DNA from 3 places in the Pseudarthrobacter sp. H2 genome. Region 2 is predicted to be linked to each of the others. Evidence: riboswitches for the same ligand, from Rfam matches in the RefSeq annotation. Region 2 holds a riboswitch; each other region holds the start of a gene.
The links. Region 2 has a riboswitch for glycine ahead of gcvP (aminomethyl-transferring glycine dehydrogenase). Riboswitches for the same ligand answer to the same signal wherever they lie in the genome.
Positions count from the first base shown of each region.

Region 1: it holds a riboswitch for glycine, as region 2 does, so the genes downstream of both, cycA (D-serine/D-alanine/glycine transporter) here and gcvP (aminomethyl-transferring glycine dehydrogenase) in region 2, are expected to answer to the same signal.
Region 3: it holds a riboswitch for glycine, as region 2 does, so the genes downstream of both, gcvP (aminomethyl-transferring glycine dehydrogenase) here and gcvP (aminomethyl-transferring glycine dehydrogenase) in region 2, are expected to answer to the same signal.

Region 1 is NZ_CP189594.1:4,235,440-4,245,799, forward strand. Features, by position in the region: gene ACQCSZ_RS19625 (DUF2382 domain-containing protein) at 559-1,971, shown strand; glycine riboswitch at 2,096-2,193, shown strand; gene cycA (D-serine/D-alanine/glycine transporter) at 2,349-3,827, shown strand; partial or broken gene ACQCSZ_RS19635 (IS5/IS1182 family transposase) at 3,922-4,216, opposite strand; gene ACQCSZ_RS19640 (hypothetical protein) at 4,413-4,556, shown strand; gene ACQCSZ_RS19645 (hypothetical protein) at 4,850-5,146, shown strand; gene ACQCSZ_RS19650 (LacI family DNA-binding transcriptional regulator) at 5,706-6,743, opposite strand; gene ACQCSZ_RS19655 (Gfo/Idh/MocA family protein) at 6,848-8,029, shown strand; gene ACQCSZ_RS19660 (Gfo/Idh/MocA family protein) at 8,032-9,027, shown strand; gene ACQCSZ_RS19665 (IS110 family transposase) at 9,206-10,360, opposite strand, start outside.
Region 2 is NZ_CP189594.1:4,771,787-4,782,146, forward strand. Features, by position in the region: gene ACQCSZ_RS22160 (L-serine ammonia-lyase) at 1-391, opposite strand, end outside; gene glyA (serine hydroxymethyltransferase) at 566-1,897, opposite strand; gene gcvH (glycine cleavage system protein GcvH) at 1,894-2,277, opposite strand; gene gcvT (glycine cleavage system aminomethyltransferase GcvT) at 2,363-3,475, opposite strand; gene gcvP (aminomethyl-transferring glycine dehydrogenase) at 3,486-6,350, opposite strand; glycine riboswitch at 6,401-6,506, opposite strand; glycine riboswitch at 6,508-6,605, opposite strand; gene ACQCSZ_RS22185 (N(5)-(carboxyethyl)ornithine synthase) at 6,725-7,885, opposite strand; gene ACQCSZ_RS22190 (hypothetical protein) at 7,882-8,031, opposite strand; tRNA gene ACQCSZ_RS22195 (tRNA-Gly) at 8,144-8,217, opposite strand; gene ACQCSZ_RS22200 (SRPBCC family protein) at 8,491-8,937, shown strand; gene dcd (dCTP deaminase) at 9,067-9,642, shown strand; gene ACQCSZ_RS22210 (benzoate/H(+) symporter BenE family transporter) at 10,270-10,360, shown strand, end outside.
Region 3 is NZ_CP189594.1:3,421,007-3,431,366, forward strand. Features, by position in the region: gene ACQCSZ_RS15965 (IS4 family transposase) at 1-1,183, shown strand, start outside; gene glyA (serine hydroxymethyltransferase) at 1,341-2,672, opposite strand; gene gcvH (glycine cleavage system protein GcvH) at 2,669-3,052, opposite strand; gene gcvT (glycine cleavage system aminomethyltransferase GcvT) at 3,138-4,292, opposite strand; gene gcvP (aminomethyl-transferring glycine dehydrogenase) at 4,389-7,256, opposite strand; glycine riboswitch at 7,445-7,543, opposite strand; gene ACQCSZ_RS15990 (TetR/AcrR family transcriptional regulator) at 8,029-8,568, opposite strand; gene ACQCSZ_RS15995 (MFS transporter) at 8,636-10,276, shown strand; gene ACQCSZ_RS16000 (SRPBCC family protein) at 10,304-10,360, opposite strand, start outside.

The sequences.
Region 1 (10,360 bases), 540 kb from region 2:
GAATGGCAGCGCATACTTTGGATATTCTCCACCGGATCCAAGCCGGACTGGCGGTAATGAAAACGTTCATTCTCCAGTTCCTGGTCGCCTTCGCCGTCCGGCCGCCGCTCACGAAGTTGAAGCGCAGAACCCCGGCCCAGCCGGTGCATCAAGAGGGTCTCGACCCTCCGGTGAAGCTCGGCAGCACCAACAAAGCACCCGGCCAGTCCTCACCGGTTGCGGGTGCCAGCATTTCCAAAATCTTCTACGACATGCTCGTCCCGTCATTGCTGCGGTTCGTCTTCGGACGACATCCGGTGAGCGCGCCGCCGGCTGCGATCATCGCGTCCCAGCACGGCACCGTCATGGCGAACATCAGCCCCGTGACGGCCTCGTCTGTGAAGAGCCTGATACTGGGCTCTTTCGGCGGCCCGTCTCCCTCCAGGCAGTTCGCAGCGCCGCGGACGCCTCCAAGGCACCGGTCAGCATCAAAGCGTCCTGCCCGGTACCGGTCAGGTGGTCCATCAAGGGCACCCGATCGGACGCACTATTCCAACCTATGAGATCCAAGGAGACGTCATGCTCACCGCCGAACAAATCGATCGCCTGCTCAGCCAAGGCGCAAATGTCCTTTCGGAGGACGGAGAAAAGATCGGCTCCATCGGCCAGGTCTTCGTGGACAACGATGACGGACAGCCCAGCTGGATGACCGTCAGGACGGGTTTGTTCGGAATGTCCGAATCCTTCGTGCCCCTTCAAGGTGCTCGGACAGAGGGCAATGACATTGTCGTCACGTACAGCAAAAACCAGGTCAAGGACGCGCCCCGGATCGACGCCGATCGGCCCCTGGAGCCTGCCGAGGAAGGCCGGCTCTACCAGCACTACCAGCTCGACAGCGGACGCACCTACACCGAAGCGGCTACAGATAACGCAGCTTCCACCGCCGCCCCCGGCACGGACAGATACGACGCACCCGACGCCACCCGCACCACCGGACAACGCGACGCCACCGCGCCCACCACGGACGACGCCATGACCCCCACTGGACAACGCGACACCACCGAAACCGACCGCAACGACGCACCCGACGCCACTGGCACGGACCGCACCGGCGCACGGGACGCCACGGGCGCCACCGGATACGACACCACAGCGCCCATCGGACAACGCGACGCCACCGGATACGACGCCCCCGCGCCCACCACGGACGACGCCATGACCCCCACCGGACAACGCGACACCACCGAAACCGACCGCAACGACGCACCCGACGCCACCGGCACGGACCGCACCGGCGCACGGGACGCCACGGGCGCCACCGGATACGACACCACAGCGCCCATCGGACAACGCGACGCCACCGGATACGACACCACCCGCACCACCGGACAACGCGACACCGCCGGAACCGACCGCAACGACGCACCCGACGCCACCCGCACCACCGGACAACGCGACACCACCGAAACCGACCGCAACGACGCTCCCGACGCCACCGGCACGGACCGCACCGGCGCACGGGACGCCACGGGCGCCACCGGATACGACACCACAGCGCCCATCGGACAACGCGACGCCACCGCGCCCACCGGACAACGCGACGCCACAGCGCCCACTACGGACGACGCCATGACCCAGCCCCAGACGCGCCCGGACATCGGTGCCGAACAGCCGGCCCCCGGCCGGCCACGCCTGCGTAAATACGTCACCACGGAAAACGTCACCAGGACGGTGCCAGTGCAGCGCGAAGAAGTCCGAATCGAGCGAGAACCGATCACGGAGGAAAACCGCAGCGAGGCGATGAACGGTCCGGACAAAGACGACGAGCGCGAGGTCATCCTCCACGAGGAACGACTCATAGTTACCAAGGAGACCGTCCCGGTCGAACGGGTCCGCATCGGCACCGAAACGGTCACCGATGAGGTCACAGTCAATGAGGAAGTCCGCAAAGAACACATCGACACCGAAGGACCCGAAGAGAGCCGCGGCTAACACGAGCTCCGAATACAGTTCTGGCCCGCTGAGTGCGCGAACGGTATTGGCGGCTGGCTGGTTGCCTGGAGCCGTTCTCCACGCTAGTGTTGTGACTCGCATCACTCAAAACTGAAAAAGCCTATGATCCGCGGCGGGAGAGTCCTGCCGGTACATTCAGCAGGCGCCGTAGGAGCAAATCCTCCCCAGGAATCTCTCAGGCCCATGTACCGCCGCGGCGAGGCAACTCTGGAAAGCAGCCCGGGCAACCGGGCTCACCGACGGTGCAAGCGGCACCTGCGACAGCAGGACGCGGAAACTCTCAGGTCCAATTACAGAGCGGGGAGGAACCCGAATCATCGTGGCACCTTGGCGCCACTTGAACAATGGAGTTCCTCATGACGATTCATCCTCCCCCTTCCATGATTGTTGAAACCCCCCATCTTGAGCGGCAGCTCAGTAACCGGCATATCCAGCTGATCGCCATTGGCGGCGCGATCGGCACCGGCCTGTTCATGGGCTCCGGCAAGACCATCTCGGCCGCCGGCCCGTCCGTCATCTTCGTGTACATGATCATCGGCTTCATGCTGTTCTTCGTCATGCGGGCCATGGGCGAACTCCTGCTGTCCAACCTGCACTACAAGTCCTTCAGCGACTTCGCCGCGGACCTCCTGGGCCCGTGGGCCGGGTTCTTCACCGGCTGGACCTACTGGTTCTGCTGGGTGATCACCGGCATCGCGGACGTCATCGCCATCGCCGGCTACTCCCAGGAACTCTGGCCGGGGCTGCCGCTGTGGATCCCGGGCCTGGTCACCATTGGCATCCTCCTGCTCCTGAACCTCGCCACGGTGAGGGCGTTCGGTGAGACCGAGTTCTGGTTCGCCCTCATCAAGATCATCGCCATCGCCGCACTGATCATTGTGGGCCTGTTCATGATCTTCAGCGGTTTCCAGTCCGACGCCGGCCCGGCCACCTTCTCGAACCTGTGGAGCCACGGCGGTTTCTTCCCCAACGAATTCATGGGTTTTGTTGCCGGCTTCCAGATCGCCGTGTTCGCCTTTGTAGGCATCGAACTGGTGGGCACCACCGCCGCCGAGGCCAAGGACCCGGAGAAGAACCTGCCCAAGGCCATCAACTCCATCCCCATCCGCGTGCTGCTCTTCTACGTCGGCGCCCTCATCATCCTGATGTCCGTCACCCCCTGGACCCAGTTCCAGGCCGGCCACAGCCCGTTCATCGCCATGTTCTCCCTCGCCGGCCTCGGCGCCGCGGCCACCATCGTGAACCTGGTGGTCCTGTCCTCGGCCATGTCCTCGGCCAACTCCGGCATCTACTCCACCTCCCGCATGGTCTACGGCCTGGCCCAGGAGGGCGACGCCCCCGGCGTGTTCAGCCGCCTCTCCCGCCGCAAGGTCCCGCAGAACGCCCTGTTCCTCTCCTGCGTCCTGCTGCTCTCCGGCGTCATCCTGATGTACGCGGGCTCGGACATCGGCAAGGCCTTCGACATGGTCACCACCGTGTCCGCCGTCTGCTTCGTCTTCGTCTGGTCCATGATCCTGGCCAGCTACCTGAAGTTCCGTTCCCGCCGCCCGCACCTGCACGAGGCCTCCAAGTACAAAATGCCCGGCGGCATCCCCATGGTCTGGGTGGTCTTCGCGTTCTTCGCCTTCGTCCTCTGGGCGCTGACCACGCAGCCGGACACCCTCGTGGCGCTCCTGGTCACCCCGGTCTGGTTCATCGTGCTCGGCGCCGCCTGGCTCGTCCTGCGCAAACGCCCGTCCCACCTGGCCCGCTACGCGACGTTCCAGGACGAGCTCCAGTCGGACAAAAATGCTGCCACGGAGCTCCTCAGCAAAGGTGCGTCGGTCGGACAATGAGGACCGAACCCGACCGCATCCAACTGAACGGCATTTGATCGCCCGGAGGCGGTGAGGACGGCGTTTCACCCGGGCCGAATATTCCTTGTCGCCCCCTGGCTGGCGCGTCGTTCCAGGCGATGTCCGGTTTGCCGGCCCGGGTGTAGTCGTACTCGATGGGGTGGGCCGCGATCAGGTCCTTGCCGCCGGGAACATCGCGGCCGAAGCGGCGCACGGCGGCGATCAGCTGCGTGACGGTGTCCTGCCGTGCGACCCGCGTCATCCAGGACCGTCGAGTCAAGTGCCCTGCGGTTGCGGCCCTTGAGCACCCCGGTGGTGGTCACGACTTCGGTGACCGCGTCCATGATCCGGTGCTGGTTCACACTTGCCGCCAGGCGCTTGCGCCAGTAGGCGCCCAGCCGTCCACAGGACGGTTTAGCCCCGGTGGAGCGGGCACGTACGATCCGCAGGAATCTCAATGATGTTGTCAACGGATGTTGGCGTGCCTTCCGGGTGCCCCCGGCAGGTTCATGGCCGGGGCACCCGTTCGCCATCAACACCTGAGCGCTGGCGAACAACGCCTGGGACCCGTATCCCTAAATTTTTTTGAACCTCTTGCTCTCCATGCTGGCCGGGCTCCAAGGCGCTATCCTGCTTATCGCCGCCAAGCGCAAGGACGCGGTCGCCGCGGCGATAGCGCAGCACGACTACGACACCAACGTGAAGCAAAAGAAGAGATCGAGCTTTTGATGGACCTCAACAACCAGCAACTGGAAATCCTGCACGAGCCAAGAAGGCTGGCGACCGCGGAAGGCCTTGACCTGGACCGCGGAAGGCCTTGACCTGGACCGCGGGCCGGGCGCCTGACACGCCTTAGCCTCCCAGTATCCGCGCACTTCACCGGGGACGGGGCACAACGCAGAGGTCGGTGGATCTCACCGCCGGTGTCTGGCACTGGATCAGCATCGGGGCCGACTGGCTATCACAGCCTCGCCATAGGGAATCGGTGCCCTGTTCCCATGTGGGGAGCCCATGATCAGGGTATGAGCGCATGGAGAAGAAAAATAGTTCCCGGGCTGGCAGCCGTCGCGGCGTTTCTCCTGGTCGCAGCCGGCGTGGCCGGAATCGATGAAATGGCCAACGCCAAAATACCGGGTCTGGCCACCGGAACCGTCCAGACAACGACCATGAACACCGAGCCGGGGCTTGAGCATGTCCTTCTGGCTGGCCTGAACCAGGGCACACTTCCCGGTGGTTTCCCGAATGATGAACCCCGGGAAGAGAAGTACGACGAAAACTATCTTGAAACACTCCACTTCCAGCCACGTCCCCCGGCCTGAGAACACCGGACCACCAGGAGGCCATCGATACCGGAACGAAGAACGTCATGAGCCACTTCAAGAGCTACTGGTACTACAGCACCGCGCTGGCCATCACTTGGGCTATGGTCCTGACGCTGGTTCTCAGTCTCGGATGGGTTTCAACCACGATCGCGAGCTAAATCTATCCCCCTCCTGCGCGCTGGGCCCCTCCCAGGAATCCTGGCTAGGAATCCTCAGCTGCAGCGCTCCCGGAACGCTCCGTCACTGCTCGAAATCGCGGTCGCTCATCGGGCTGCTGAAGCCTGGCCAGTTGTGGCCAGGGCCGTTTGACGTTCCTGACCCACGCGGGAATGAGGCCCACTGCTGGTCCCCGATCAGACTGCGATACCAGGGCAAAGTGGGCTCGTGTCTGATTGACATTCTCAGAAGTCCACGCTTCGCCCCCGCCGAGACGATTTGTAGACCGGTTCCGGGTGGTCAGCACGTTGTGGACACTGAGTCCGTCGATGCCGATCGCGCGCGCTGATGGAGTTAGGGAGGGCCCGCCCGGATACCTGCGTAAACGCCGGAACAGTGATCAGTTTCCAGCTGGAGGAGCAGCAGTGGAGCCTCGCACTTGCAGTGTTGCGGGGACGAGGTGGATCCTCTGGAGCTGCACAGGGGCTTCCATCCGCTCAATGAGGTATTTCGCGGATTGCACGCCAATGGCGAAGTTTCCGTTGTCGACGGATGTCAAAGACAGGTGCCGGATGCGGGAGAGGTACGTGTTGTCGTAGCCGACGACGGAAAGATCGGCCGGAACACTCAGCCCCTGATCCGCGGCTGCCGAAAGAGTGCCGATCGCAGCAATGTCGTTGAAGGCGAAGACCGCTGTAGGCCTGCGTTCCTGTGTCAGGAGTCGGCGGGTGGCCGCGTACCCGCTCTCCTCGCTCATCCCGCCTGTCTCTGCGAATTCGTCCGGATCAAGCCCGGCATCCTGCATCGCCTCGCGGAATCCGGCGAGGCGAAGCTCGCCGATCCGGCCTGGCCCGCTCAGATGCGCGATGTGCCGGTGGCCCAAGTCGATGAGGTGCTGTGTTGCCGCGCGGGCACCGGCTTCATCGTCGTTGACTACGACGTCGACGCCGGGAAGGTTCGGGTCGCGGGTTCCGGCGAGAATTACCGGGATGGTTTCGGCAGCGGTCTGGATGGCATCGGATTCGGTTGTCGTACCGACCACCACGAGCCCGTCGATGCCCTGCCGGAGCATCGCGTCCACCGAGTCCCTGCCGATGCGCCGGTCCGTGTAGCTGTCAACCAGGACCGGCGACAGTCCCGCAGCATGCAGGGTGGCGGCCAGGCCCTCGAGCAGGTCCACGAACCAGGGATTGCGCAAATCGTTCAGGAGAACGCCGACGGTGTCGCTCTTAGTGCGCGAGAGTCCCCGGGCGTGGGCATTGGGCCGGTACCCGAGATCGGCGATTGCCTCGAGGACCACCCGCCGGCGTGTGTCGCTGACGTGCGGCGCGTCCCGAAGGACGAGCGAAACCAAGGATTTGGACACCTGCGCGCGTTCGGCGACGTCGCGGATCGTCGGCTGCCGCAGTGACCGTGCGTCATTGTCCGTTTCAGGCATTCGTTCTCCTCATGTCGAATCCAGTCTAGGGGTTGCGCCCGGGTTCCCCATGACTCAATATGGAACGGTCTACATTTGTCCAAACTGCGGTAAGGAACGAAGTAATGGTTGAACCAGGCAGGCTCCGCCTCAGGGCAGGAATGGTCGGTGGCGGCGCCGGTGCCGACATCGGCAAGACACACCGCTTCGGGATGCGGCTCGATGACCGTTACTCGCTGGAAGCTGGCGTCTTCGGGCGGGATTCCGGGCAGGCGGCACGCGTCGCGAGCAGCCTGGGTGTTTCACCGGAGCGCACGTACGCGGACTACGAGCAGATGGCCGAGGCGGAGTCAGCGCACCCGGAGGGGATCGACCTCGCCGTTGTCGCCACCCCGAATGACAGCCACTTCCCTATCGCGAAGGCGTTCCTGGAGCAGGGAATCTCCGTCGTGTGCGAGAAGCCGCTCACCGGCGATTCGGCTACGGCCGCCGAGCTCGTGCGCATCGCGGCGGAGAACGACGCGATCCTCGCCGTGCCGCATTGTTACTCCGCCTACGCCATGGTCCGCCAGGCCAGCAGGATGGTCCGCGACGGTGCGCTCGGCCGCATCACCTTCGTCGACGTCGAGCACGCCTCCGGGTGGGCGGCGACACCGCTGGAACTCTCCGGGCACAAGCAGGCTGCCTGGCGCACAGACCCGGACGTTGCCGGATTCCCCAGCGTGGTGGCGGACCTCGGCACACACGCCTATCACCTGGCCCGCTACATCACTGGCCTTGAAGCGGAAGAAATCTCCGGGCAGCTGCACACCGTCGTCCCCGGGCGCACGGTCTTCGACAACGCCACGGTATCGCTCCGGCTCAACAGCGGAGTCCCGGGGCGTGTCTGGGCCAGCATGGCCGCGACGGGACACAACCACGGCCTGCGCATCCGCATATTCGGTGACGCCGGGAGCCTGGAATGGCAGCACGAGGATCCCCATCACCTGTCGGTGCAGGACCTCGAGGGCACGACGACCATCCTGACGCATGGCCTCAGCACTCTGTCCGATGATGCTGCCCGGCTCACCCGCGTCGGCCTCGGCCACCCCGAGGGCTTCCTCGAGGCATTCGCGAACTTCTATCGTGATCTCGCCGATGAACTCACGGCACGACGTGACCGCACGGCAAGCACAATCCGCGAGTTGTCCTTTCCGACCGGCATCGACGGGCTCATCGGCGTGCAGTTCGTCGAAGCTGTCGCCGCATCCCACGCGAACAACGGCGCCTGGACCGTCCCGGCCAGCGCAACCAGCCAGGAGGCCTGACCATGCAACGCTTCGCCCTCATCGGCGCCGGATTCATCGGCACCGTCCATGCAGCCAACCTCGCAATCAACCCGGACGTCGACTTCTGTTTTGTGTACGACCTCGACACCAACCGCGCGGATGCCCTCGCGCGCACATACGGGGCCGCCGTGGCCGGCAGCCTCGACGAGATCTTCGACGCCGGCGCGATTGATGCCGTATTCATAGCGTCTTCGACGGACACCCACGCCGGTCATCTTCGGCGCGCCGCGGATGCCGGGGTCGCCGTGCTATGCGAAAAGCCGATCCATCTCGACCTCGCGGAGGCAACCGAGACTGTCGCCTACGCCAGGGAACGCAACACCCTCGCCATGGTCGACTTCAACCGCCGCTTCGACCGCGACTACGCCGAGCTGAAGCGCATCGTCGATTCCGGAGAGATCGGCGACGTTGAACTCATCCAGCTCTCCAGCAGAGGTCCCGCCATGCCTCCCCTCGAGTACATCGCCGTCTCCGGCGGGCAGATGCGCGACCAGGCAGTCCACTTCTTCGATCTCGCACGATGGATCTCCGGATTCGATCCCGTTGAAGTCTTTGCTACCGGGTCCACCCTGGCCGAACCTCGCCTGGCCGCCTACGGTGACGTCGATACCTCGGCCGTCACCCTCCGGCTGGCCTCCGGGGCACTCGTCCAGATCGACTGCACGCGTCGCATCGGATACGGCTACGACGAACGCATCGAGGTCCTCGGATCCACCGGCATGGCCGAGGCGCGCCGCCACCGCAACGGCAACGTATCGCGCTATACCGCCGGCAAGGTCACGGACGACGGGCTCCACCCCGGCTGGTTCGAGAGAGTCAAACCGACGTATGCCGCAGCCCTCGCCGCCTTCGTCAATGCTCTCGAGGACGGCACCCCCATCAGTCCCTCCCTTGAGGACGGGCTGAAAGCCCAAGCGATCGCCGAAGCAGCCACCCGGTCCCTGACGAGCGGCCGGGCCGAACCGATCTCATACTGATCCCCAAGTCGGCCGCGCCGGCCCGGCCCGCGACTCCGACCTGGCTTCCCAAATTCGTCGGTGCCGTCTTCCCGCACACTCAACAACATAGGCGTCCCAGCCCCGCGGACCGCAGGTTCAGCGAAGGCTCGATGCAAGCCATCGAGGAATCGTCCCCCGCGAAGGTGTCCCTCACCTGTCAGGCAGCAAACCGAGCTGCCGGGACCGGCACCGGGGTATAAGTAGTGCCGTCGCGGAGCATGGCCCAAAGGACGTTGAGGCGGCGGCGGGCCAGGGAGAGCATGGCCTGGATGTGGGTTTTCCCCTCGCCGCGTTTTCGGTCGTAGTAGGTCCGGGAAGCGGGGCAGGTTTTCAGCGCCGAAAGCCCGGAGAGGTAGAAGACGCGCAGGAGCCTGCGGTCGTAACGCCGGGGCCGGTGGTGGTTGCCGGTGATCCGCCCGGAATCACGGGGTACGGGTGCGAGCCCAGCGACGCCGGCGAACCGGTCTGCGGTTTCAAAGACCGTGAGGTCGCCGCCGGTGGCTCCGAGGAACTCCGCGGCGAGGACGGGTCCGAAGCCTGGCATGCTGAGCAGGGTTTGCGTGTGCCGGTGTTCGGTGACCTTCTCGCTGATCAGCGCGTCCAGGTCGGCCAGTTCCTTGTTCAGGGTGATGATTTCCTGTGCGAGGGCTGCGACGATCAGTTCCCCGAGGTGCTGGGCCGGTACGGTGGTGTGCTGGGATTTCGCCGCGTCGGCGGCGGCCTGGGCGACCGCGGCGGACGAGCGGGTGCCGTGTTTCTTCAGCCAGGCATGGAGTCTGGCCTGCCCGGTGCGGCGGATCCCGTCCGGGGTGCGGTGTTTGGTCAGCAGCAGCAGCGCTCCTTTGGAGCGGCTGTAGTCAAAGGCCCGCTCCAGGGCGGGGAAGTATTCGAGCAGCTGGGCCTGCAGGCGGTTGATCGCCCGGACCCGGTCCGCGGATTTGTCCGCCCGGCGGGCGGTGAGGATCCGCAGCCCGGTGCTGATCTCATCCCCGGCCCGCAGCGGCTGCAGGTCCCGGCGCATCCTGGCCTGGTCGGCTATTACGGCGGCGTCTTTCGCGTCCGTTTTGCCCTCGCCGCGGTAGAGCTTGGAGGCGTGGTGGACGATCCGGCCCGGGATGTAGAGGATGTTCTGGCCATGGGCGACGAGGATGGCGATCAGCAGCGCCGGCCCGCCGTGGTTCAGGTCGGTTGCCCAGATGACTTCGTCGCCGTCTCCGAGTTTGAGGACGTTGGCGATGAGTTCGAGCAGGGCCGGTTCATCGTTGGGGATTTTCTGCGAGAGCAGCCGGTTTCCGTCGGCGTCGATCACGAC
Region 2 (10,360 bases):
CGGTGAACGTCATGCCGTTGGTGTGCCGGGGCAGGATGGTCAACGGGCGCAGGATGATGTCCGTGACGCCATAGGGCAGCGGTACCGAACCGGCAAGCTGAAGCGTGCCGGTTTCGGCGATCGCGGCGAGCCGCTCCTCCACCTCGGCCGGCAGGATCTTTTCGGGGTGGAAACCTTCCAGGCCGAGCAGGATCGCCGTCATGGTGCCGTGGCCGTGGCCCGTTGCCGCCAGCGACCCGTACAGGTCAACCCGCAGCGACGCCACCCTGCCCAGTACACCGGAGGCCTTCAGTTCTTCAGCGAACACCGCGGCCGCCCGCATCGGGCCCACGGTGTGCGAACTGGACGGTCCTATTCCGATGGAAAAAAGGTCAAAGACTCCAACGGCCATTGTCGGTTCCTAACTAGGTAATCGTGGCGGGGATAGTGGGTGAGGTGAGCAGAGAGGCCCCTTTGGGGCCGGCATCCGGAGGCGTGCGTCTAAGGGAGCGGCACGTCCGCTCAGCGGGCGTCTTCGCGACCGAGCACGCGGAGGATGTCGGCCCCAACGGGCCAAGCGAGGCGGTCAGCCGTGGTTGGCAACCGCGGGATAGAGCGGGTGGGCGGCGGCGAGGGCCTCGACCCGGTGACGGAGGCCGGTCAGGTCCGCGCCGGCGTCGGCGGTCAGTGCCTCGGCGATGATGTCCGCAACTTCACGGAAGGCCGCTTCGCCGAAGCCGCGGGTGGCCAGGGCGGGGGTGCCGATCCGCAGGCCGGACGTGACCATGGGCGGGCGCGGGTCGAAGGGGACGGCGTTGCGGTTGACGGTGATGTCGATCGCGGCGAGGCGGTCCTCGGCCTCCTGGCCGTTGAGTTCGCAGTCGCGCAGGTCCACCAGGACCAGGTGCACGTCGGTGCCGCCGGAGATCACGTTGATCCCCTTGGCGGTGACGTCCGGCCGGACCAGGCGGTCGGCCAGGATCCTGGCGCCGGCCAGGACGCGTTCCTGGCGTTCCCTGAACTCCGGGGATGCGGCGATCTTGAACGCCACGGCCTTCCCGGCGATGACGTGCTCCAGCGGGCCGCCCTGCTGGCCGGGGAACACCGCGGAGTTGATCTTCTTGGCGATGTCCGCGTCGTTGGACAGGATGATCCCGCCGCGCGGACCGGCGAGGGTCTTGTGCGTCGTGGACGTCGTGACGTGCGCGTGCGGGACCGGGTTGGGGTGCAGCCCGGCGGCGACGAGCCCGGCGAAGTGGGCCATGTCCACCATCAGGTACGCGCCCACGGCATCGGCGATCCGGCGGAACTCGGCGAAGTCCAGCTGCCGGGCGTACGCGGACCAGCCGGCCACGATCAGTGCCGGCTTGTGCTCCAGCGCCAGGGCCTCCACCTCGGCCATGTCAATGGTGTGGGTGTCCTCGCGGACCTGGTACGGGACCACGTTGTAGAGCCGGCCGGAGAAGTTGATCCGCATGCCGTGGGTCAGGTGCCCGCCGTGGGCCAGGTTCAGGCCCATGATGGTGTCGCCGGGCTTGATCAGGGCGTGCATGACCGAGGCGTTCGCCTGCGCACCGGAGTGCGGCTGCACGTTCGCGAACCCGGCGCCGAACAGGGCCTTGACCCGGTCGATGGCGAGCTGTTCGATGACGTCCACGTGCTCGCAGCCGCCGTAGTACCGCTTGCCCGGGTAACCCTCGGCGTACTTGTTGGTCAGCACCGAGCCCTGCGCCTGCATCACGGCCACCGCCGTGTGGTTCTCCGAGGCGATCATCTCCAGGCCGTCGCGCTGCCGGCCCAGCTCGGCATCGATCCTCGCGGCGATCTCCGGATCCAGGACGGACAGCTCCGCGTCCAGGGACGGGGACACGACCTGCTCGAAGGCGGTGACTGCCGTGGCGGTGCCGGCGGCGCTCACAGCTCGCCGCCGTTGGCTGCAGCGTACTCCTGCGCGGACAGCAGCGGGCCCTCTTCGGTCACAGAGACCTTGAACAGCCACCCGGCACCATACGGATCGGAGTTGATCACGGCAGGATCGGCGACGACGCCGTCATTGACCTCCGTGACCTCGCCCGTCACCGGGGAGTACAGGTCCGAAACGGACTTGGTGGACTCGATCTCCCCGCAGGTCTCCCCCGCGGTCACCGTGGAGCCGACCTCGGGCAGGTCCACGTACACGATGTCGCCCAGAGCCTCGGCGGCAACGGCGGACACGCCGATCACGGACGGTCCCGAGCCATCAGCGGCGATCCACTCGTGCTCGGCGGAGTACTTCAGTTCAGCGGCAACCTTGGCCATGTGTGTTTTTCCTTAAGTTTGGAGTGCAACAAGTGAGAGAGCGTCGGCCCAAACACTGCGAAAGGTGAGGGAGCGTCGGGAGTAATTACTTTTGGCGCTTGTAGAACGGCAGGGCAACAACCTCGAAGGGCTCCGCTTTGCCGCGCAGGTCGATGTCCAGGGCCGTGCCCGGCTCGGTGAGTGCAACATCCACGTAGGCCATGGCAACGGGGTAGCCGAGGGTGGGGGAGGGCTGTCCGGACGTGACCTCACCAACCACTACGCCGTCCTTGAGGACCGGGTAGTGCCCGCGGCCGGCACGGCGTCCGAGGCCCTTCAGGCCCACCAGCTTGCGCTCGGAACCGGCCTCCTTGGCGGCCTCCAGTGCCGAACGGCCCACGAAGTCGCCTTCCTTGCTTTTCAGCGCCACGACGGGACCCAGGCCGGCGTCGAACGGCGACCGTTCGAGCGAAAGCTCGTTGCCGTAGAGCGGCATGCCGGCCTCGAGCCGGAGCGAATCGCGGGAGGCGAGGCCGCACGGAACGATGCCGAACTCAGCCCCCGCTTCGGCCACCGAAGCCCACAGGGGGGCGGCGCCGTCGTTCGGTACAAAGAGCTCGAAGCCGTCCTCACCGGTGTAGCCGGTGCGCGCCAGGATGACGTCGTGGCCGGCCACGGTGACCTCGTTGAACGCGTAGTACTTGAGGTCGGTGACCAGCGCGTGCTGGGACTCATCGGTCAGCTTCAGCAGGATGGCCTCGGCCTTGGGCCCCTGGACCGCGACGAGGGACATCTCCGCGGAGACGTTCTCGACCTCTACGTCGAAGTCCGCGGCCCGCTCGGCCAGGGCAGCGGCGACGGTGGGTGCGTTGCCCGCGTTGGGGACCACCAGGTACTTCTCGTCGCCGAAACGGTAGGTGATGAGGTCATCGATGATGCCGCCGTCGGCGTTGCAGATGAGCGAGTATTTGGCTTTCCCGTCCGCGATTGCGGAGAGTTTGCCCACCAGAGCGTAATCCAGGAAGGCACCGGCTTCGGGTCCGGTGACCCAGACCTCGCCCATGTGGGAGAGGTCGAACAGGCCGGCGGATTTGCGCACGGCGTGGTGTTCGGCCAGCTCGGAGCTGTACTTCAGGGGCATCTGCCAGCCACCGAAGTCGGTGAAGGAGGCGCCGAGTTTCTTGTGCTCTTCGTAGAGCGCGGTGTAGTTCTCAGTCATGTCGGGATCCTTAGTTTTCAAACTCGGAAAGCGGCGGGCAGGAGCAGATCAGGTTGCGGTCCCCGCCGGCGCCGTCGATGCGGCCCACGGGCGGGAAGTACTTGTCCTGCTTGAGGTGGTGGACCGGGAACACGGCCTGCTCACGGCTGTAGGTCCGCGTCCACTCTGAGGAGACGACGGCGGACGCGGTGTGGGGTGCGTTGCGCAGCGGGCTGTTCTCCACGGTGAAGTCACCGTTGGCCACCTGGTCGATTTCCTGCCGGATGGTGATCATCGCTTCAATGAACCGGTCGATCTCCGCGAGGTCCTCGGATTCGGTGGGCTCCACCATCAGCGTGCCGGCAACCGGGAACGCCAGCGTGGGGGCGTGGAAGCCGTAGTCGATGAGGCGCTTGGCCACGTCCTCGGCGGTGACGCCGGTCTTCGCGGTCAGGTCGCGGAGGTCCAGGATGCACTCGTGCGCCACGAGCCCGCCCTCACCCGTGTACAGCACCGGGAAGTACTCGTTCAACCGTGCGGCGACGTAGTTGGCCGCGAGGAGCGCCGACTTCGTCGCCTCGGTCAGGCCTTCGCCGCCCATGAGCTTCACGTAGGCCCAGGAGATCGGCAGGACGCCGGCGGAACCGTAGTTGGACGCGGAGATGGCCACACCCTTTGACCCGCCGTGACCGTCGTCGTGGGCTGCCTTGTTGGCATCACCGGGCATGAACGGTGCCAGGTGGGCCTTGGCCGCGACCGGGCCGACGCCGGGTCCGCCGCCGCCGTGCGGGATGCAGAAGGTCTTGTGCAGGTTCAGGTGCGAGACGTCGCCGCCGAACTTGCCCGGCTGGGCCAGCCCGACCAGGGCGTTGAGGTTGGCGCCGTCCACGTAGACCTGGCCGCCGGCGGCGTGCACCGCGTCGCAGATTTCGGTGACGTCGGCGTCGTACACGCCGTGGGTGGAGGGGTAGGTGATCATGATGGCCGAGAGGGCGTCCTTGTTGGCCTCGATCTTGGCGTTCAGGTCGGCATGGTCGATCGTGCCGTCCGATGCGGTGGCCACGACGACGACCTTCATACCGGCGAGGACCGCGGAGGCGGCGTTGGTCCCGTGGGCCGAGGCCGGGATCAGGCAGACGTTGCGCTGGTCGTCACCGCGGGAGCGGTGGTAGCCGCGGATGGCCAGCAGGCCGGCGAGCTCGCCCTGGGATCCGGCGTTCGGCTGCAGCGACACCTGGTCGTAGCCGGTGATTTCGGCGAGGTCCGCTTCCAGCCCGGTGATGAGTTCGCGCCAGCCCTCGGTCTGGGAGTCCGGGGCGAACGGGTGGATGGAGGCGAATTCCGGCCAGGAGATGGCTTCCATCTCCGCGGTGGCGTTCAGCTTCATGGTGCACGAACCCAGCGGGATCATGGTGCGGTCCAGTGCCAGGTCCCGGTCACTCAGCCTGCGGATATAGCGCAGCAGCTGGGTCTCGGAGCGGTGGGTGTTGAACACCGGGTGCTGCAGGTAATCGGAGGTGCGGAGCACCGATCCGGGCAGTTCAAAGCCCTTCGCGTCGACAACCGGACCGGCACCGAAGGCGACGGCGATGGCTGAGAGGACCTCCGTCGTCGTGGTTTCATCAGCGGACACGCCGATGGTGTCGCCGTCGATGTGGCGCAGGTTGATGCCGCGTGCCTGGGCGGCGGCGATGACCTTGGCGGCCTTGCCCGGGACCCGGACCGTGACGGTGTCGAAGAAGGTATCGGCGACCAGTTCGCGGCCGGCGGCCTGAAGGGTGGTGGCCAGGGTGCGGGCGTTGTTGTGGACCTGTTCGGCGATTGCCTTGAGGCCGTCCGGGCCGTGGTAGACGGCGTAGAACGAGGACACGATGGCCAGCAGCGCCTGCGCGGTGCAGATGTTGGAGGTGGCCTTCTCGCGGCGGATGTGCTGCTCGCGGGTCTGCAGCGCCAGGCGGTACGCGGGAACACCGGCGTCGTCCTTGGACACACCGACCAGACGGCCCGGCATGGACCGCTCCAGGCCCTTCTGCACGGCCATGTAGGCCGCGTGCGGGCCGCCGAAGAACAGCGGGACACCGAAACGCTGGGTGGAGCCGACGGCGATGTCCGCGCCCTGCTCGCCCGGAGGGGTGATCAGGGTCAGGGCCAGCAGGTCAGCGGCCACCGTCACCAGCGCGCCGCGTTCCTTCGCCGCCGCGATCACGTCAGCGTGGTCAAACACCCGGCCCGAAACACCGGGCTGCTGCAGGACGACGCCGTTGATGACGCCGTCGGGCAGGCCCTTGGACAGGTCGGCGACCTCGACCTCGAAGCCGAGCGCCTCGGCGCGGCCCTTGACGATGGCGATGGTCTGCGGCAGGCAGTCGGCGTCCAGGACGGTCTTGCCGTCGTGGGCGGCCTTGTTCTTGTTCGCCCGGCGCATCATCAGCACGGCCTCAGCCACCGCCGTCGCTTCGTCCAGGAGGGAGGCGTTGGCGACCGGCAGGCCCACCAGGTCCTGGACCATGGTCTGGAAGTTCAGCAGCGCCTCCAGCCGGCCCTGCGAGATTTCCGGCTGGTACGGCGTGTAGGCGGTGTACCAGGCCGGGGCCTCGAGGATGTTCCGGCGGATCACCGGCGGCGTCACGGTGTCGTAGTAGCCCTGGCCGATCATCTGGACCGCGGTCTTGTTCTTCGAAGCCAGGCGGCGCAGCTCGGCGAGAACCTCGACCTCGCTCAGGGCGTCCTTCAGGAGCAGTGGGCTTGCCTGCCGGATGGAGTCCGGAACGGCGGTGTCGACAAGGCCGTCGACGCTGTCGTAGCCGACGAACTTCAGCATGGTGTCGATGTCGGACTGGCGGCGGGCGCCGATGTGCCGGTCTGCAAAGACGGTGGGCGCGGATTGGACGGTCATGAGGAACTCCATAATTCAGGTGGTGCAGATGCGCCACGTTGATTCGGGTTCCTCCCCGCTCTGTCTTGGACCTGAGAGTTTCCGCATTGCCCGCTCTCGCAGGGCGCCGCTTGCACCGTCGGTGAGCCCGGTTTCCCGGACTGCTTTCCAGAGTTGCCTTGCCGCGGCGGTACGTGGGCCTGAGAGATTCCTGGGGAGGATTTGCTCCTACGGCGCCTGCTGAACGTACCGGCAGGACTCTCCCGCCGCAGATCATAAGCACGATCACTTGTGAGTGATACGCCTCACAATATATCCGCTGTTCAGGTCACACGCAAACCGCCGCGTCAAAATCGCCGGAACCATTACGCTCGAATCGGCCTGCGGCAGGGGCCCTACGCGCCCAGCGGGGGGTGCGGGTACTCCGGCCCGCGCCGCTGGAACTGCAGCACATCCTTGTTCAGGATCACGCCGTCGCGGATTTCGACCGCCCGGCGGATGGTCTCATTGTCCGTCCACGCCCCGGGGCCGGAGATCACGGTCTCCAGGAACGGCAGCAGGGCCTCGCTGATCTCCCAGCTGGAGGAATCCCAGAGGTAGGAGGGGCTGTGGTCCACCGCGTAGTAGTCGATGTGGTCGCCCACCTGGAACATCGGCTCGGCGAAGGTGGTGTTTTTCGCCCAGCTGAAGCCCATGCCCTCATCGCAGGAAACATCCACGATCAGGCTGCCGGGCCGGAAAGCACCCAGATCCTCGGCGCGCAGGTAGGTCAGCGGCGCGTTGGGATCCTGCAGGGTGCAGTTGACCACGATGTCGCTTTCGGCGAGGAACGGCGCCAGCGGCACCCGCCCGCGTTCGGTGATGACCTCGCTGAGGAACGGCGCCTTGTCATCGTGGTCGAACTGGGCAATCCGCACCGAATGGATGGGCGAGGCCACCGCGGCCACACCCCGGCTGGTCAGGACCTGGACGTCGTGGACGCCGTGGGCGTTGAGCGCCGTGACGGCCCCGCGCGCCGTCGCGCCGAAACCGATGACGACGGCGCTGAGCCTCCGGCCGTAGTCCCCGGTGGAGCCCTTGAGGGCCAGGGAATGCAGCACCGAGCAGTAGCCGGCCAGTTCGTTGTTCTTGTGGAAAACGTGCAGGCCGAAGCCGCCGTCGCTGGCCCAGTGGTTCATCGCCTCAAAGGCGATCAGCGTGAGCTTCTTGTCGATCGCCAGCTGGGTGATGGCCCGGTCCTGGACACAGTGCGGCCAGCCCCAGAGGACCTGCCCGTCGCGGAGCTCGGCGAGGTCCTCGGGCTGCGGCTTGGGCAGGAGGACGACGTCGGCCTCCGCCAGGAGCTGCGCGCGCGGAACGATGCGCCCCACCAGCGGTGCCAGGTGGGCGTCCGACACGCCGAACCGCTCGCCGTAGCCCTTTTCGAGGATCAGCTGCTGCCGGAGTTCCGGGATGATGCGCTCCAGGTGCAGGGGATGGATCGGGAGGCGCCGCTCGTCAGGTTTCCGCGAGCCGGCAAGGACTCCCAGGGTGAGGCGGTCCGTCGAACCGGTCACTTCTTTTTGGGGCTGGCCGGCTTGGTGCTGGTGGCCTTGTCCATGGAGCTGGGCGGCGCTGCCGCGGTCCTCTTGTCGGCCCGCTTTTCCTTGAGGGACTTGCCGGATTTCTTGGATGCTGCTTGACGGGGGGATTTGTCAGCCATGATCGCTCCTGTAGCGGAACCGAAGAGGTTCCTGACTTCGAACGATACAGGTACCGGCCTAACCCGCCCCGGGGCAGCCGGGGCAGTCATGGGTGCTGCGCGGTGCGTGGATTGGAGCGGCTGACGGGAATCGAACCCGCGTATCGAGCTTGGGAAGCTAGCGCTCTACCATTGAGCTACAGCCGCGTTGCCGCGCTTTCCAGCGCCGCGGAACCTAGCTTACAACAGCCGGAGGACTTTGCCTGCCGCGGCACGGCCGCGCCGCCGCGGCGCGGCCGGTGAGCGCAGCCGGGTCAGCGCAGCCGGACCCGGCTGGGTCCCATAACGCTTCGGATAACTCTTCGGTAAAACCCCGCCGCGCGGCTGCCGGCGCCGGGCTTGCTGTTTATCCTGAAATGGCTAGCTGCAGTCTCGGGGGAACGGGCTACACCCACCAGCCATCGCCGAGCAAGGATTTCCGTGGCATTCGCAGAGTACGACGTCGTCATCGCGCGCGACGCGCTGAGCGTGTACAACTTTCTGCTGGACGGCCGGAATCTCCCGAGTTGGCGTGAGGGGATCAGGAGCGTCGAGCTGGAATCGGGCACCGAAGGCGCGAAGGGCGCCGTCTACCGGCAGACCCGCACCGGGCCCGGCGGGCGGCCCGTCGCCGCAGATTTTGAGATCATCGAAGCGCGGCCGGGCGCCGAGATCCAGTACCGGGTCATCGTCGGCCCGGAACGGCCGCACGGCGGCTACTACCTGAGCACCGAAGGTCACAACACGCGCGTCCGCTTCGCCCTGGAATACGAGCCCAAGGGGCTCCTGGACCGGCTCACGAACGTCTTCGGCCGGCGGATGAGGGCTGAAGTCGGCCAGCTTGACCAGCTCAAGGCCGTGCTGGAAGACATGCCTGAAGCGGAATAGGCGGCCCCGCGGCGGCCGTGCGGCCAAGTGCCGGCGCAGCCTCAGGGTAGGAGCCCCGGACCTGTCCCACCGGCCCCGTGCGGCCCGCCCGTGCGTCCCGCCTGCGGCGGATGCGGTATTTTTGATCGTGTGCTGATCTCTGACCGCGACATTCGTGCCGAAATAGATTCCCAACGGATTGTCCTTGAGCCGTTCGACCCTGCCATGGTCCAGCCGTCGTCGGTGGATGTGCGGATTGACAAGTTCTTCCGGCTCTTCGACAACCACAAGTACGCCCACATCGATCCCTCGGAGGAACAGCCCGAGCTGACCCGCCTGGTCGAGGTTGACTCCGGTGAGCCATTCATCCTGCACCCGGGGGAGTTCGTCCTGGGCTCCACCTACGAGACCGTCAGCCTTCCCGATGACATCGCCGCCCGGCTCGAGGGTAAGTCCTCGCTGGGCCGCCTGGGCCTGCTGACACACTCGACGGCGGGTTTCATCGACCCCGGCTTCTCAGGCCACGTCACGCTCGAGTTGTCCAATATGGCCACGCTGCCGATCAAGCTGTGGCCGGGCATGAAGATCGGCCAGTTGTGCTTCTTCCGTCTCAGCTCGGCGGCCGAGTTTCCCTACGGCTCCGGTGAGTACGGCAACCGTTACCAGGGCCAGCGCGGCCCGACGGCAAGCCGCAGCCACCTGAACTTCCACCGCACGGAGCTCTAGCCACAGGCTGATATGTAGGTCGGGTTGTCAATAGGCGTGGATGAGCGGCTCCTGGCTTTTGGTTCCGGGGGCCCCTCATCGTGTGCCGGCCGGTCGTGGTGAGGTGTGTTGGCGGGTGTTGTCTCGACTGCATTGCCAGGCTGATATGCGCGGGTTCGTTACCGCATGACGATGAGTTCGGCTGGAGCGTACCGGTGTCTAAAATCGGGCGTCGGCGGTGTAGACCGTCTGCTCATAGCTGGCTCTCGGGTTAGCTCCGCGTGCTGCCACGTCCACTTCCCGAGGTAGGAGCCGATGGGCGAGCCGGTGAAGCGGGTCCAGTCCCCGCTCTCCACGGCCAGCCCGGACCCGGTCGTGATCTGGATGCCGCGCAGACACATCAACGCCTCAATCACCGGGGTGTAGCGGCACGCCGCGGCCGTGGCGGCGCCGTGCTTGTCGATGCGTGCCAGAGGCCTGGCGAGCAGCTCGGCCTGCTCGACATCGGTCTCGTAGGTGAACTGCAGTGTCTGTTCGTCAAAGTGTTGGCGGTGCAGCCACTGGCTGTGTTCCTTCGTCCATCTGGCGTGTCTTTGGGGTAGCGGATGCCGTAGCGCAGCAGGATGGCGTTCACGTCAGACGCTGTTGATGAACGGCATGGTGGACGGTCCGCGACTCGGAAATTTGCTCCGGAAGCGTTGGCCGGCGCCGTTCGGCAGCCACGCCGTCAATCTTGCCG
Region 3 (10,360 bases), 1.4 Mb from region 2:
GGTGACTCCCGAGGGTCCTGAGCGGTTGAGTGACCACGTCTCGCTCGGTGTTTTGACGCGGGTTTTCCCGCCGGATGTCGTTGATGCGGTGATTGGGCGGACCGGGGCCCGTGAGCAGCGGAACCGGTTGCTGCCGTCGCGGTTGATGGTCTATTACGTGATGGCGCTGGCCTTGTTTTCGGCCGGTTCGTATGAGGAAGTGATGCGGTCCCTGCTGGCCGGCATGGAATGGATCACGGGCCGGTTCCGGGACTGGCAGATGCCGACGAAGGCCGCGATCTTCAAGGCCCGGACCCGCCTCGGTTCCGCCGTGATGGCCGAACTGTTCGCCGAGACCGCGAAGCCTCTGGCACTCCCGGGCGGTCCGGGATTCCACGGCTCCTGGCGGCTGGTGTCCGTGGACGGGACCTGCCTGGATCTGGCGGACACGGAGGCCAACGAGCGCGCGTATGGCAGGCCGGGCACGGCCACGGATCTGAAAAGCGCCTACCCGCAGGCGCGGGTGCTCGGCCTGGTCGAATGCGCCACGCACGCGGTGATCGGGGCCGTGGTCTCCGGCTTTTCCACGTCCGAGCACGACCTCTATCCGGGCCTGCTCCACCGGCTGGAGGCGGACATGCTGGCCATGGCCGACCGCGGGTTCTTCTCCTACACGGCCTGGAAGGACAGCTCCGGAACCGGTGCGCAACTGCTGTGGCGGGTCAAGGCCAACGCCGTGCTGCCCGTGCTCGAGGACCTGGCCGACGGCTCCTACCTCTCCGCCGTCTACGCGAACCCGAAGACACGGCGGAACAACACGGACCCCATCCGGGTGCGCGTGATCGAATACACCGTCAGCACCGGCGACACGAGCAGCGAATTCCGGCTGATCACCACGATCCTTGACCCGCACGCCGCCTCCGCGGAGGACCTTGCCGAAGCCTACGCCAAACGCTGGGAAATCGAGTCCTGCTTCGATGAACTCAAAACCCACCAGCGCGGCCCCGGGACCGTGCTGCGCTCCAAAACCCCCGACGGGGTCCTGCAGGAAATCTACGGATACCTCTGCGTGCACTACGCCATCCGGTCCCTCATCGGCGACGTCGCCCACCACTTCGAGGAAGACCCCCTGAGGTTCTCTTTCACCCGCACCCTCCGGGCAGTACGGCGTTCCCTCGCCGCGCGCCCGGCTTTTTCCCCCTGAGCGTCTGGCGGAGGCCTTCACGGTCTTCTGCCGCGAAATCCTGCATGAACTGCTGCCCCCGCGCCGGCCAAGAACCAACCCCCGCGTCATCAAAAGGAAAATGTCGAACTGGCCACTCAAGCGAATACCAAAAAAGCCTAAGTAAACAGTATTGCCCTTAGGCGTGGTTGGCAACCGCGGGGTAGAGCGGGTGGGCGGCGGCGAGGGCCTCGACCCGGTGACGGAGGCCGGTCAGGTCCGCGCCGGCGTCGGCGGTCAGTGCCTCGGCGATGATGTCCGCAACTTCACGGAAGGCGGCTTCGCCGAAGCCGCGGGTGGCCAGGGCCGGGGTGCCGATCCGCAGCCCGGACGTGACCATGGGCGGGCGCGGGTCGAAGGGGACGGCGTTGCGGTTGACGGTGATGTCGATCGCGGCGAGGCGGTCCTCGGCCTCCTGGCCGTTGAGTTCGCAGTCGCGCAGGTCCACCAGGACCAGGTGCACGTCGGTGCCGCCGGAGATCACGTTGATCCCCTTCGCGGTGACGTCCGGCCGGACCAGGCGGTCGGCCAGGATCCTGGCGCCGGCCAGGACGCGCTCCTGGCGTTCCCTGAACTCGGCCGATGCGGCGATCTTGAAGGCCACGGCCTTCCCGGCGATGACGTGCTCCAGCGGGCCGCCCTGCTGGCCGGGGAAGACAGCGGAGTTGATCTTCTTGGCGATGTCCGCGTCGTTGGACAGGATGATCCCGCCGCGCGGACCGGCGAGGGTCTTGTGCGTCGTGGACGTCGTGACGTGCGCGTGCGGGACCGGGTTGGGGTGCAGCCCGGCGGCGACGAGCCCGGCGAAGTGCGCCATGTCCACCATCAGGTACGCGCCCACGGCATCGGCGATCCGGCGGAACTCGGCGAAGTCCAGCTGCCGGGCGTACGCGGACCAGCCGGCCACGATCAGTGCCGGCCTGTGCTCCAGCGCCAGGGCCTCCACCTCGGCCATGTCAATGGTGTGGGTGTCCTCGCGGACCTGGTACGGGACCACGTTGTAGAGCCGGCCGGAGAAGTTGATCCGCATGCCGTGCGTCAGGTGCCCGCCGTGGGCCAGGTTCAGGCCCATGATGGTGTCGCCGGGCTTGATCAGGGCGTGCATGACCGAGGCGTTCGCCTGCGCACCGGAGTGCGGCTGCACGTTCGCGAACCCGGCGCCGAACAGGGCCTTGACCCGGTCGATGGCGAGCTGTTCGATGACGTCCACGTGCTCGCAGCCGCCGTAGTACCGCTTGCCCGGGTAACCCTCGGCGTACTTGTTGGTCAGCACCGAGCCCTGCGCCTGCATCACGGCCACCGCCGTGTGGTTCTCCGAGGCGATCATCTCCAGGCCGTCGCGCTGCCGGCCCAGCTCGGCATCGATCCTCGCGGCGATCTCCGGATCCAGCGCGGACAGCTCCGCGTCCAGGGACGGGGACACGACCTGCTCGAAGGCGGTGACTGCCGTGGCGGTGCCGGCGGCGCTCACAGCTCGCCGCCGTTGGCTGCAGCGTACTCCTGCGCGGACAGCAGCGGGCCCTCTTCGGTCACAGAGACCTTGAACAGCCACCCGGCACCATACGGATCGAAGTTGATCACGGCAGGATCGGCGACGACGCCGTCATTGACCTCCGTGACCTCGCCCGTCACCGGGGAGTACAGGTCCGAAACGGACTTGGTGGACTCGATCTCCCCGCAGGTCTCCCCCGCGGTCACCGTGGAGCCGACCTCGGGCAGGTCCACGTACACGATGTCGCCCAGAGCCTCGGCGGCAACGGCGGACACGCCGATCACGGACGGTCCCGAGCCATCAGCGGCGATCCACTCGTGCTCGGCGGAGTACTTCAGTTCAGCGGCAACCTTGGCCATGTGTGTTTTTCCTTAAGTTTGGAGTGCAACAAGTGAGAGAGCGTCGGCCCAAACACTGCGAAAGGTGAGGGAGCGTCGGGAGTAATTACTTTTGGCGCTTGTAGAACGGCAGGGCAACAACCTCGAAGGGCTCCGCTTTGCCGCGCAGGTCGATGTCCAGGGCCGTGCCCGGCTCGGTGAACTCGATGTCGACGTAGGCCATCGCAATCGGGTAGCCGAGGGTGGGGGAGGGCTGTCCGGACGTGACCTCACCAACCACTACGCCGTCCTTGAGGACCGGGTAGTGCCCGCGGCCGGCACGGCGTCCGAGGCCCTTCAGGCCCACCAGCTTGCGCTCGGAACCGGCCTCCTTGGCGGCCTCCAGTGCCGAACGGCCCACGAAGTCGCCTTCCTTGCTTTTCAGCGCCACGACGGGACCCAGGCCGGCGTCGAACGGCGACCGTTCGAGCGAAAGCTCGTTGCCGTAGAGCGGCATGCCGGCTTCGAGCCGGAGCGAATCGCGGGAGGCGAGGCCGCACGGAACGATGCCGAACTCAGCCCCCGCTTCGGCGACCGAAGCCCACAGGGGGGCGGCGTCGTCGTTGGCCACGAAGATCTCGAAGCCGTCCTCACCGGTGTAGCCGGTGCGGGCCAGCAGCAGGTCTTTGCTGCTGCCGCCGACCAGGAACGGAACCTCCACGGCGGCGTAGTACTTCAGACCGGTTACGAGGTCGTGCCGGGCGGCCGGAACCAGGCGCAGCAGGATCTCCTCCGCCTTGGGACCCTGCACGGCGATCAGTGAGGTCGTCGCGGAGGCGTCCTCGACCGCGACGTCGAAGCCCCCCTCTTTGCCGGAACCGGCCCGTTCGGCCAGGGCCGCGGCGACAACCTTGGCGTTCCCGGCGTTGGGCACCACGAGGAACGTGTCTGTTCCGTCCGCACCGGCGGGCCGCCGGTAGGTGATGAGGTCGTCGATGATGCCGCCGTCCTCGTTGCAGATCAGCGAGTACTTGGCCTTGCCGACCGGCATGGCGGAGATCTTGCCCACGAGGGCGTAGTCCAGGAACGCGGCGGCGTCCGGGCCGGTGACCCAGACCTCGCCCATGTGGGAGAGGTCGAAGAGGCCGGCGGATTTGCGGACGGCGTGGTGTTCGGCCAGCTCGGAGCTGTACTTGAGCGGCATCTGCCAGCCGCCGAAGTCCGTGAAAGAGGCACCGAGCTTCTGGTGCTCTGCGTACAGGGCAGTGAAATTCTCAGTCATTGTGAATTACCTTTCAAGCCGGTGAGGCAGTGATCGAGCCCCGGTGATCGAGCCTGTCGAGATCGGTTTCGACAAGCTCAACCACCGGATGCTGGTCTAGTCTTCAAACTCGGAAAGCGGCGGGCAGGAGCAGATCAGGTTGCGGTCGCCGGCGGCGCCGTCGATCCGGCCGACCGGCGGGAAGTACTTGTCCTGCTTGAGGTGGTGGACGGGGAATGCGGCCTGCTCGCGCGGGTACGCCCGTGCCCAGTCGGTGCTGATGACCGCGGCGGCCGTGTGCGGTGCGTTGCGCAGCGGGCTGTCCGCGACCGTGAAGTCGCCATTGGCCACCTGGTCGATTTCCTGCCGGATGGTGATCATCGCTTCAATGAACCGGTCGATCTCCGCGAGGTCCTCGGATTCGGTGGGCTCCACCATCAGCGTGCCGGCAACCGGGAACGCCAGCGTGGGGGCGTGGAAGCCGTAGTCGATGAGGCGCTTGGCGACGTCCTCGGCGGTGACGCCGGTCCTGGACGTGAGCTCGCGCAGGTCCAGGATGCACTCGTGCGCCACGAGGCCGCCCGCGCCGGTGTAGAGCACCGGGAAGAACTCATCCAGGCGCGCCGCGACGTAGTTGGCCGCGAGCAGCGCCGACTTGGTGGCCTCGGTCAGTCCCCGGCCGCCCATCAGCTTCACATAGGCCCAGGAGATCGGCAGCACGCCGGCCGAACCGTAGCGGGTGGCGGAGATCGGGGTGCCGCCGGCGCCGTTGGCCGGGTCGGCGGCGTTGCCGGGCATGAAGGGCGCCAGGTGCGCCTTCGCTGCGACTGGGCCGACGCCGGGGCCGCCGCCGCCGTGCGGGATGCAGAAGGTCTTGTGCAGGTTCAGGTGCGAGACGTCGCCGCCGAACAGGCCCGGCTGAGCCAGCCCGACGAGGGCGTTGAGGTTGGCGCCGTCCACGTAGACCTGGCCGCCGGCGGCGTGGACGGCGTCGCAGACCTCGCGGACGTCGGCGTCGTACACCCCGTGGGTGGACGGGTAGGTGATCATGATCGCGGCCAGCGCGTCCTTGTGCAGCTCGATCTTGGCGGTGAGGTCGGCGTGGTCGATCGTACCGTCGGAGGAAGTGGCGACCACGACGACCTTCATGCCGGCCAGCACGGCGGAGGCGGCGTTGGTGCCGTGCGCGGAGGCGGGGATCAGGCAGATGTTGCGCCCCGCCTCGCCGCGGGAGCGGTGGTAGCCGCGGATGGCCAGCAGGCCGGCCAGCTCGCCCTGGGAACCGGCGTTGGGCTGGATGGAGACCTGGTCGTAGCCGGTGATCTCGGTCAGCTGCGCCTCGAGGTCCTCGATCAGTTCACGCCAGCCGGCGGTCTGGGACTCGGGGGCGAAGGGGTGGATGGAGGCGAACTCCGGCCAGGACATGGCCTCCATCTCCGCGGTGGCGTTCAGCTTCATAGTGCACGAGCCCAGCGGGATCATGGTGCGGTCCAGCGCGAGGTCGCGGTCCGAGAGCCGGCGGATGTAGCGCAGCAGCTGGGTCTCGGAGCGGTGGGTGTTGAAGACCGGGTGCTGCAGGTAGTCCGAGGTCCGTTCGACGGCGGCGTCCAGGGCGAAGGCGGCGTCGGAGGCGCTGCCCGCCACGCCGGCGCCGAAGGCGGCCACGACGTCGGCGACGATGCCCGCCGTCGTCGCCTCATCGGTGGAGATGCCGACCGTGTCCGCGTCGATGGCACGCAGGTTGATGCCCTTGGCCTCGGCGGCGGCGATGATTCCGGCGGCCTTGCCCGGGACGGAGACGGTGACGGTGTCGAAGAAGGACGTGTGCAGCACGGAAAGGCCGGCGGCCTTCAGCGACGCGGCGATCGTCCTGGCATGGCCGTGCGTGGTTTCGGCGATTGCCTTGAGGCCGTCCGGGCCGTGATAGACGGCGTAGAAGGAGGACACGATGGCCAGCAGCGCCTGCGCGGTGCAGATGTTGGAGGTGGCCTTCTCGCGGCGGATGTGCTGCTCGCGGGTCTGCAGCGCCAGGCGGTACGCGGGAACGCCGGCGTCGTCCTTGGACACGCCGACCAGCCGGCCCGGCATGGACCGCTCGAGGCCCTTCTGCACAGCCATGTAGGCGGCGTGCGGGCCGCCGAAGAACAGCGGGACGCCGAAGCGCTGGGTGGAGCCGACGGCGATGTCCGCGCCCTGCTCGCCAGGAGGGGTGATGAGCGTCAGGGCCAGCAGGTCGGCGGCGACGGTGACGAGGGCGCCGCGTTCCTTGGCCTCGGCGATGACGGCGGAGTGGTCGAACACCCGGCCCGAAACGCCGGGCTGCTGGAGCACGACGCCGTTGATGACGCCGTCGGGCAGGCCCTTGGACAGGTCGGCGACCTCGACCTCGAAGCCGAGCGCCTCGGCGCGGCCCTTGACGATGGCGATGGTCTGCGGCAGGCAGTCGGCGTCCAGCACGGTCTTGCCGTCGTGGGCGGCCTTGTTCTTGTTCGCCCGGCGCATCATCAGCACGGCCTCGGCGACGGCGGTGGCCTCGTCCAGCAGGGAGGCGTTGGCGACCGGCAGGCCCACGAGGTCCTGGACCATGGTCTGGAAGTTCAGCAGCGCCTCGAGCCGGCCCTGCGAGATTTCCGGCTGGTACGGCGTGTAGGCGGTGTACCAGGCGGGGGCCTCGAGGATGTTCCGGCGGATCACCGGCGGGGTCAGGGTGTCGTAGTAGCCCTGGCCGATCATCTGGACAGCGGTCTTGTTCTTCGCGGCGATCCTGCGCAGTTCGGCGAGGACTTCGACCTCGCTGAGGGCTTCGGAGAGCTCCAGCGGGGAGTCCTGCCTGATGTCTTTCGGGACGGCGGTGTCCACGAGCGCATCGACGGTGTCGTAGCCGACAGCCTTCAGCATGGCGTCGACGTCGGACTGGCGGCGGGCGCCGATATGCCGGTCAACGAAGGACGTGGAGGCTGGGGTAACAGTCACAAGGAACTCCATAAATAAGGCGGCGCAGGGTGCGCCACATTGGTTCGGGTTCCTCCCCGCTCTGTATTGGACCTGAGAGTTTCCGCTTTGCCCGCTGTCGCAGGCGCCGCTTGCACCGTCGGTGAGCACAGCATGTCAGGGCCAATTGTCCGGGACGGACCCGGAGCCGGGCTGGACAGCCTGCTACTTTCCAGAGTTGCCTTGCCGCGGCGGTACATGGGCCTGAGAGATTCCTGGGGAGGGTTTGCTCCTACGGCGCCTGCTTGTACCTACTAGCAGAACTCTCCCGCCGCAGATCAAAGGCATATTCAATTGCGGTGACAACAGTCACTGGCCCCCATTGTCCTCCGTCCGGCCCGCGTCTGCAAACTCCTACGAGGGACAGCCGCAGGCTCAGCCGCGCAGCCGTTCGACGGCGGCCGGCAGGCTTTCGACGTCGGCCGGCAGGCTTTCGACGTCGGCCGGCAGATCGGCACCGCCAGGCGGTCCGCGGCCGCGAAGTCGCCGGTCAGCACGCGGGCTCGCCGGAAGGTTGCTGCGATCTGGCACGCTTCCGGCGACTTCGGCAGTCGGGGACTATATCGACAGCCGCAAACCGCTCAGCCGCGCAGCCGTTCGACGGCGGCCAGCAGGCTTTCGACGTCGGCCGGCAGAACGGCACCGCCAGGCGGTCCGCGGCCGCGAAGTCGCCGGTCAGCACGCGGGCTCGCCGGAAGGTTGCTGCGATCTGGCACGCTTCCGGCGACTTCGGCAGCCGGGGACTATATCGACAGCCGCAAACCGCTCAGCCGCGCAGCCGTTCGACGGCGGCCAGCAGGCTTTCGACGTCGCCGCCCACCTCGGGGAGCGGGCCGCCGGGGCCGCGGGCCAGCATGGCGTTGAAGTACAGCCCGTCCCCCATGTACAGGACGGCCTTGGCCATCCCGGGGCCGATGTCGGCGGCCAAAAGTTCGAGCCAGCGGGCCTGGCCGGCCGCGAAGCGGTGCAGGGTCTCCTCATGCGCGACTTCGGCCAGCCGGGTGGCGGCCACGAAGACCCGGTCCATCGGGGTGTCCGCCCAGACCGAGGACTTGATGAAGTAGGCTGCGGCACCTTCCGGAGCGGCCGCCATGGCCTTGACGTCCTCGGCAAGGAGCCGGTCCAGCCGTTCGAGCAGCACGGAGATCATGGCTTCCTTGTTCGGGAAGTGGTACAGCAGCCCGCCCTTGGAGACCCCCGCCAGCCTGGCGACGGCATCCAGCGTCGCTGCCCGCTCGCCCTCATCGATCAGGAGGGATTCGAAGGCATCAAGGACGGCTTCGCGGGCTACGGGTTTTCTGGCCATGGTTCCTATCATGCCCGGCACCGGCACCATTTCTTAACTATACCGTCCAGACGGTATAGTTATCTTCATGAGCAACACATCTTTCAGCCCGCTCACCGGCAGCACCGCCACGCCGACTGTCCCGGCCCCGCGCGCACCGTGGCGCGACTGGCTGGCCCTGGCCGTGCTGATGTTCCCGGTACTGCTCGTGGCGGTGGACAACACCGCGCTGACCTTCGCGCTGCCGTCCATCGCCCGCAGCCTCGACGCCACCGGCGTCCAGCTGCTCTGGATTGTCGACGCCTACCCCCTGGTCCTGGCGGGACTGCTCGTGGCGATGGGCAGCCTGGGCGACAGGATCGGCCGCCGCAAGCTGCTCCTGATCGGCAGCGCCGGTTTCGCCGCGGTCTCGGCGGCGACCGCCTTCGCACCGAGCGCCGAATGGCTGATCGCCGGCCGCGTCGGACTGGGATTCTTCGGCGCGATGCTGATGCCGTCCACGCTCTCCCTGATCCGCAACATCTTCCCGCAGCCCAACAGGCGCCGGCTGGCCGTGGCCATCTGGGCTGCAGGCTTCTCCGGCGGCGCCGCGCTCGGCCCGATCTTCGGCGGCTGGCTCGTGGAGCACTTCTGGTGGGGTGCAATCCTGCTGGTGGCGGTGCCGATCATCCTGCCGCTGCTGGTGCTCGGCCCGGTCCTGGTCCCGGAATCGCGCGACCCCCAGCCGGGCCGGGTGGACGTTCCCAGCATCATCCTGTCCCTGCTGGTGATGGTTCCCGTGGTCTACGGCATCAAGGCCCTCGCCACCCACGGCCTGGCACCGGAACCCGTTGCCGCGATGGGCTTCGGCCTGCTCATGGGCTACGTCTTCATCCGCCGGCAGCGGGCCCTGCTGCACGGGACTCGGGAACAAGGAGGTCGGGCCCCGAACGGCAAGGAGCAGTCCGCCGCGGCGTCACCGCTGCTGGACGTCAGCCTCTTCGGCAACAGGGTCTTCAGCACGGCGATTACCGCCAACGTCCTGGCGTTGTTTTCCTTCAACGGCTTCATTTTGTTCCTGGCCCAGCACCTGCAACTGCTGGAGGGCCAGTCCCCCTCCGAGTCCGGCGTCGCCATGATCCCGGCGCTGATCGCCACCGTCGCGGCGGGCCTGCTCGTCGTGCCGCTCGTGCGGAAGGTCCGTCCCGGCTTCGTCGTGGCCGGCGGACTCCTGCTGAGCGCGGCGGGCTACTTCCTGGTGGCCTTCGGTGACCACAGCCACGGCCCGGGGATCCTGCTGGCCGCCCTGCTGGTCCTCTGCCTCGGCGTCGGCGCGGCCGAAACGATCTCCAACGACCTGATCCTGGGCGCGGCCCCGGCGGAGAAATCCGGCGCTGCCGCGGCGATCTCCGAGACCGGCTACGAGGTGGGGTCCCTGCTGGGCACGGCGATTCTGGGGTCCATCCTGACCGCCTCCTACCAGCGCAACCTCCACCTGCCCGCGGGACTGGGCGAACCGGCGGCCGGCCAATCAACCGGTACGGCCACCGCGCAGGCAGGCGAGACGCTCGCCGGTGCCGTCGAGCTGGCGCAGTCCCTGCCGGCGCCGCTGGCGGAGGCGGTGACGGCGGCCGCCCGTGCCGCCTTCGAATCAGGCGTCCACGTCACGGCCGCCATCGCGCTGGTGCTGATGGCCGGAGCGTCCGTCCTCGCCGCCGCCGCCCTCCGCAAGGTGCCCACCGCACGCTGACGGAGCGGACGACGGCGGCCAGCCGGCTCAGCTTCCCTCGACGAAGGCCTTGAGCGCGTCCAGCAGGCCGTTGGTGCCTTCCTT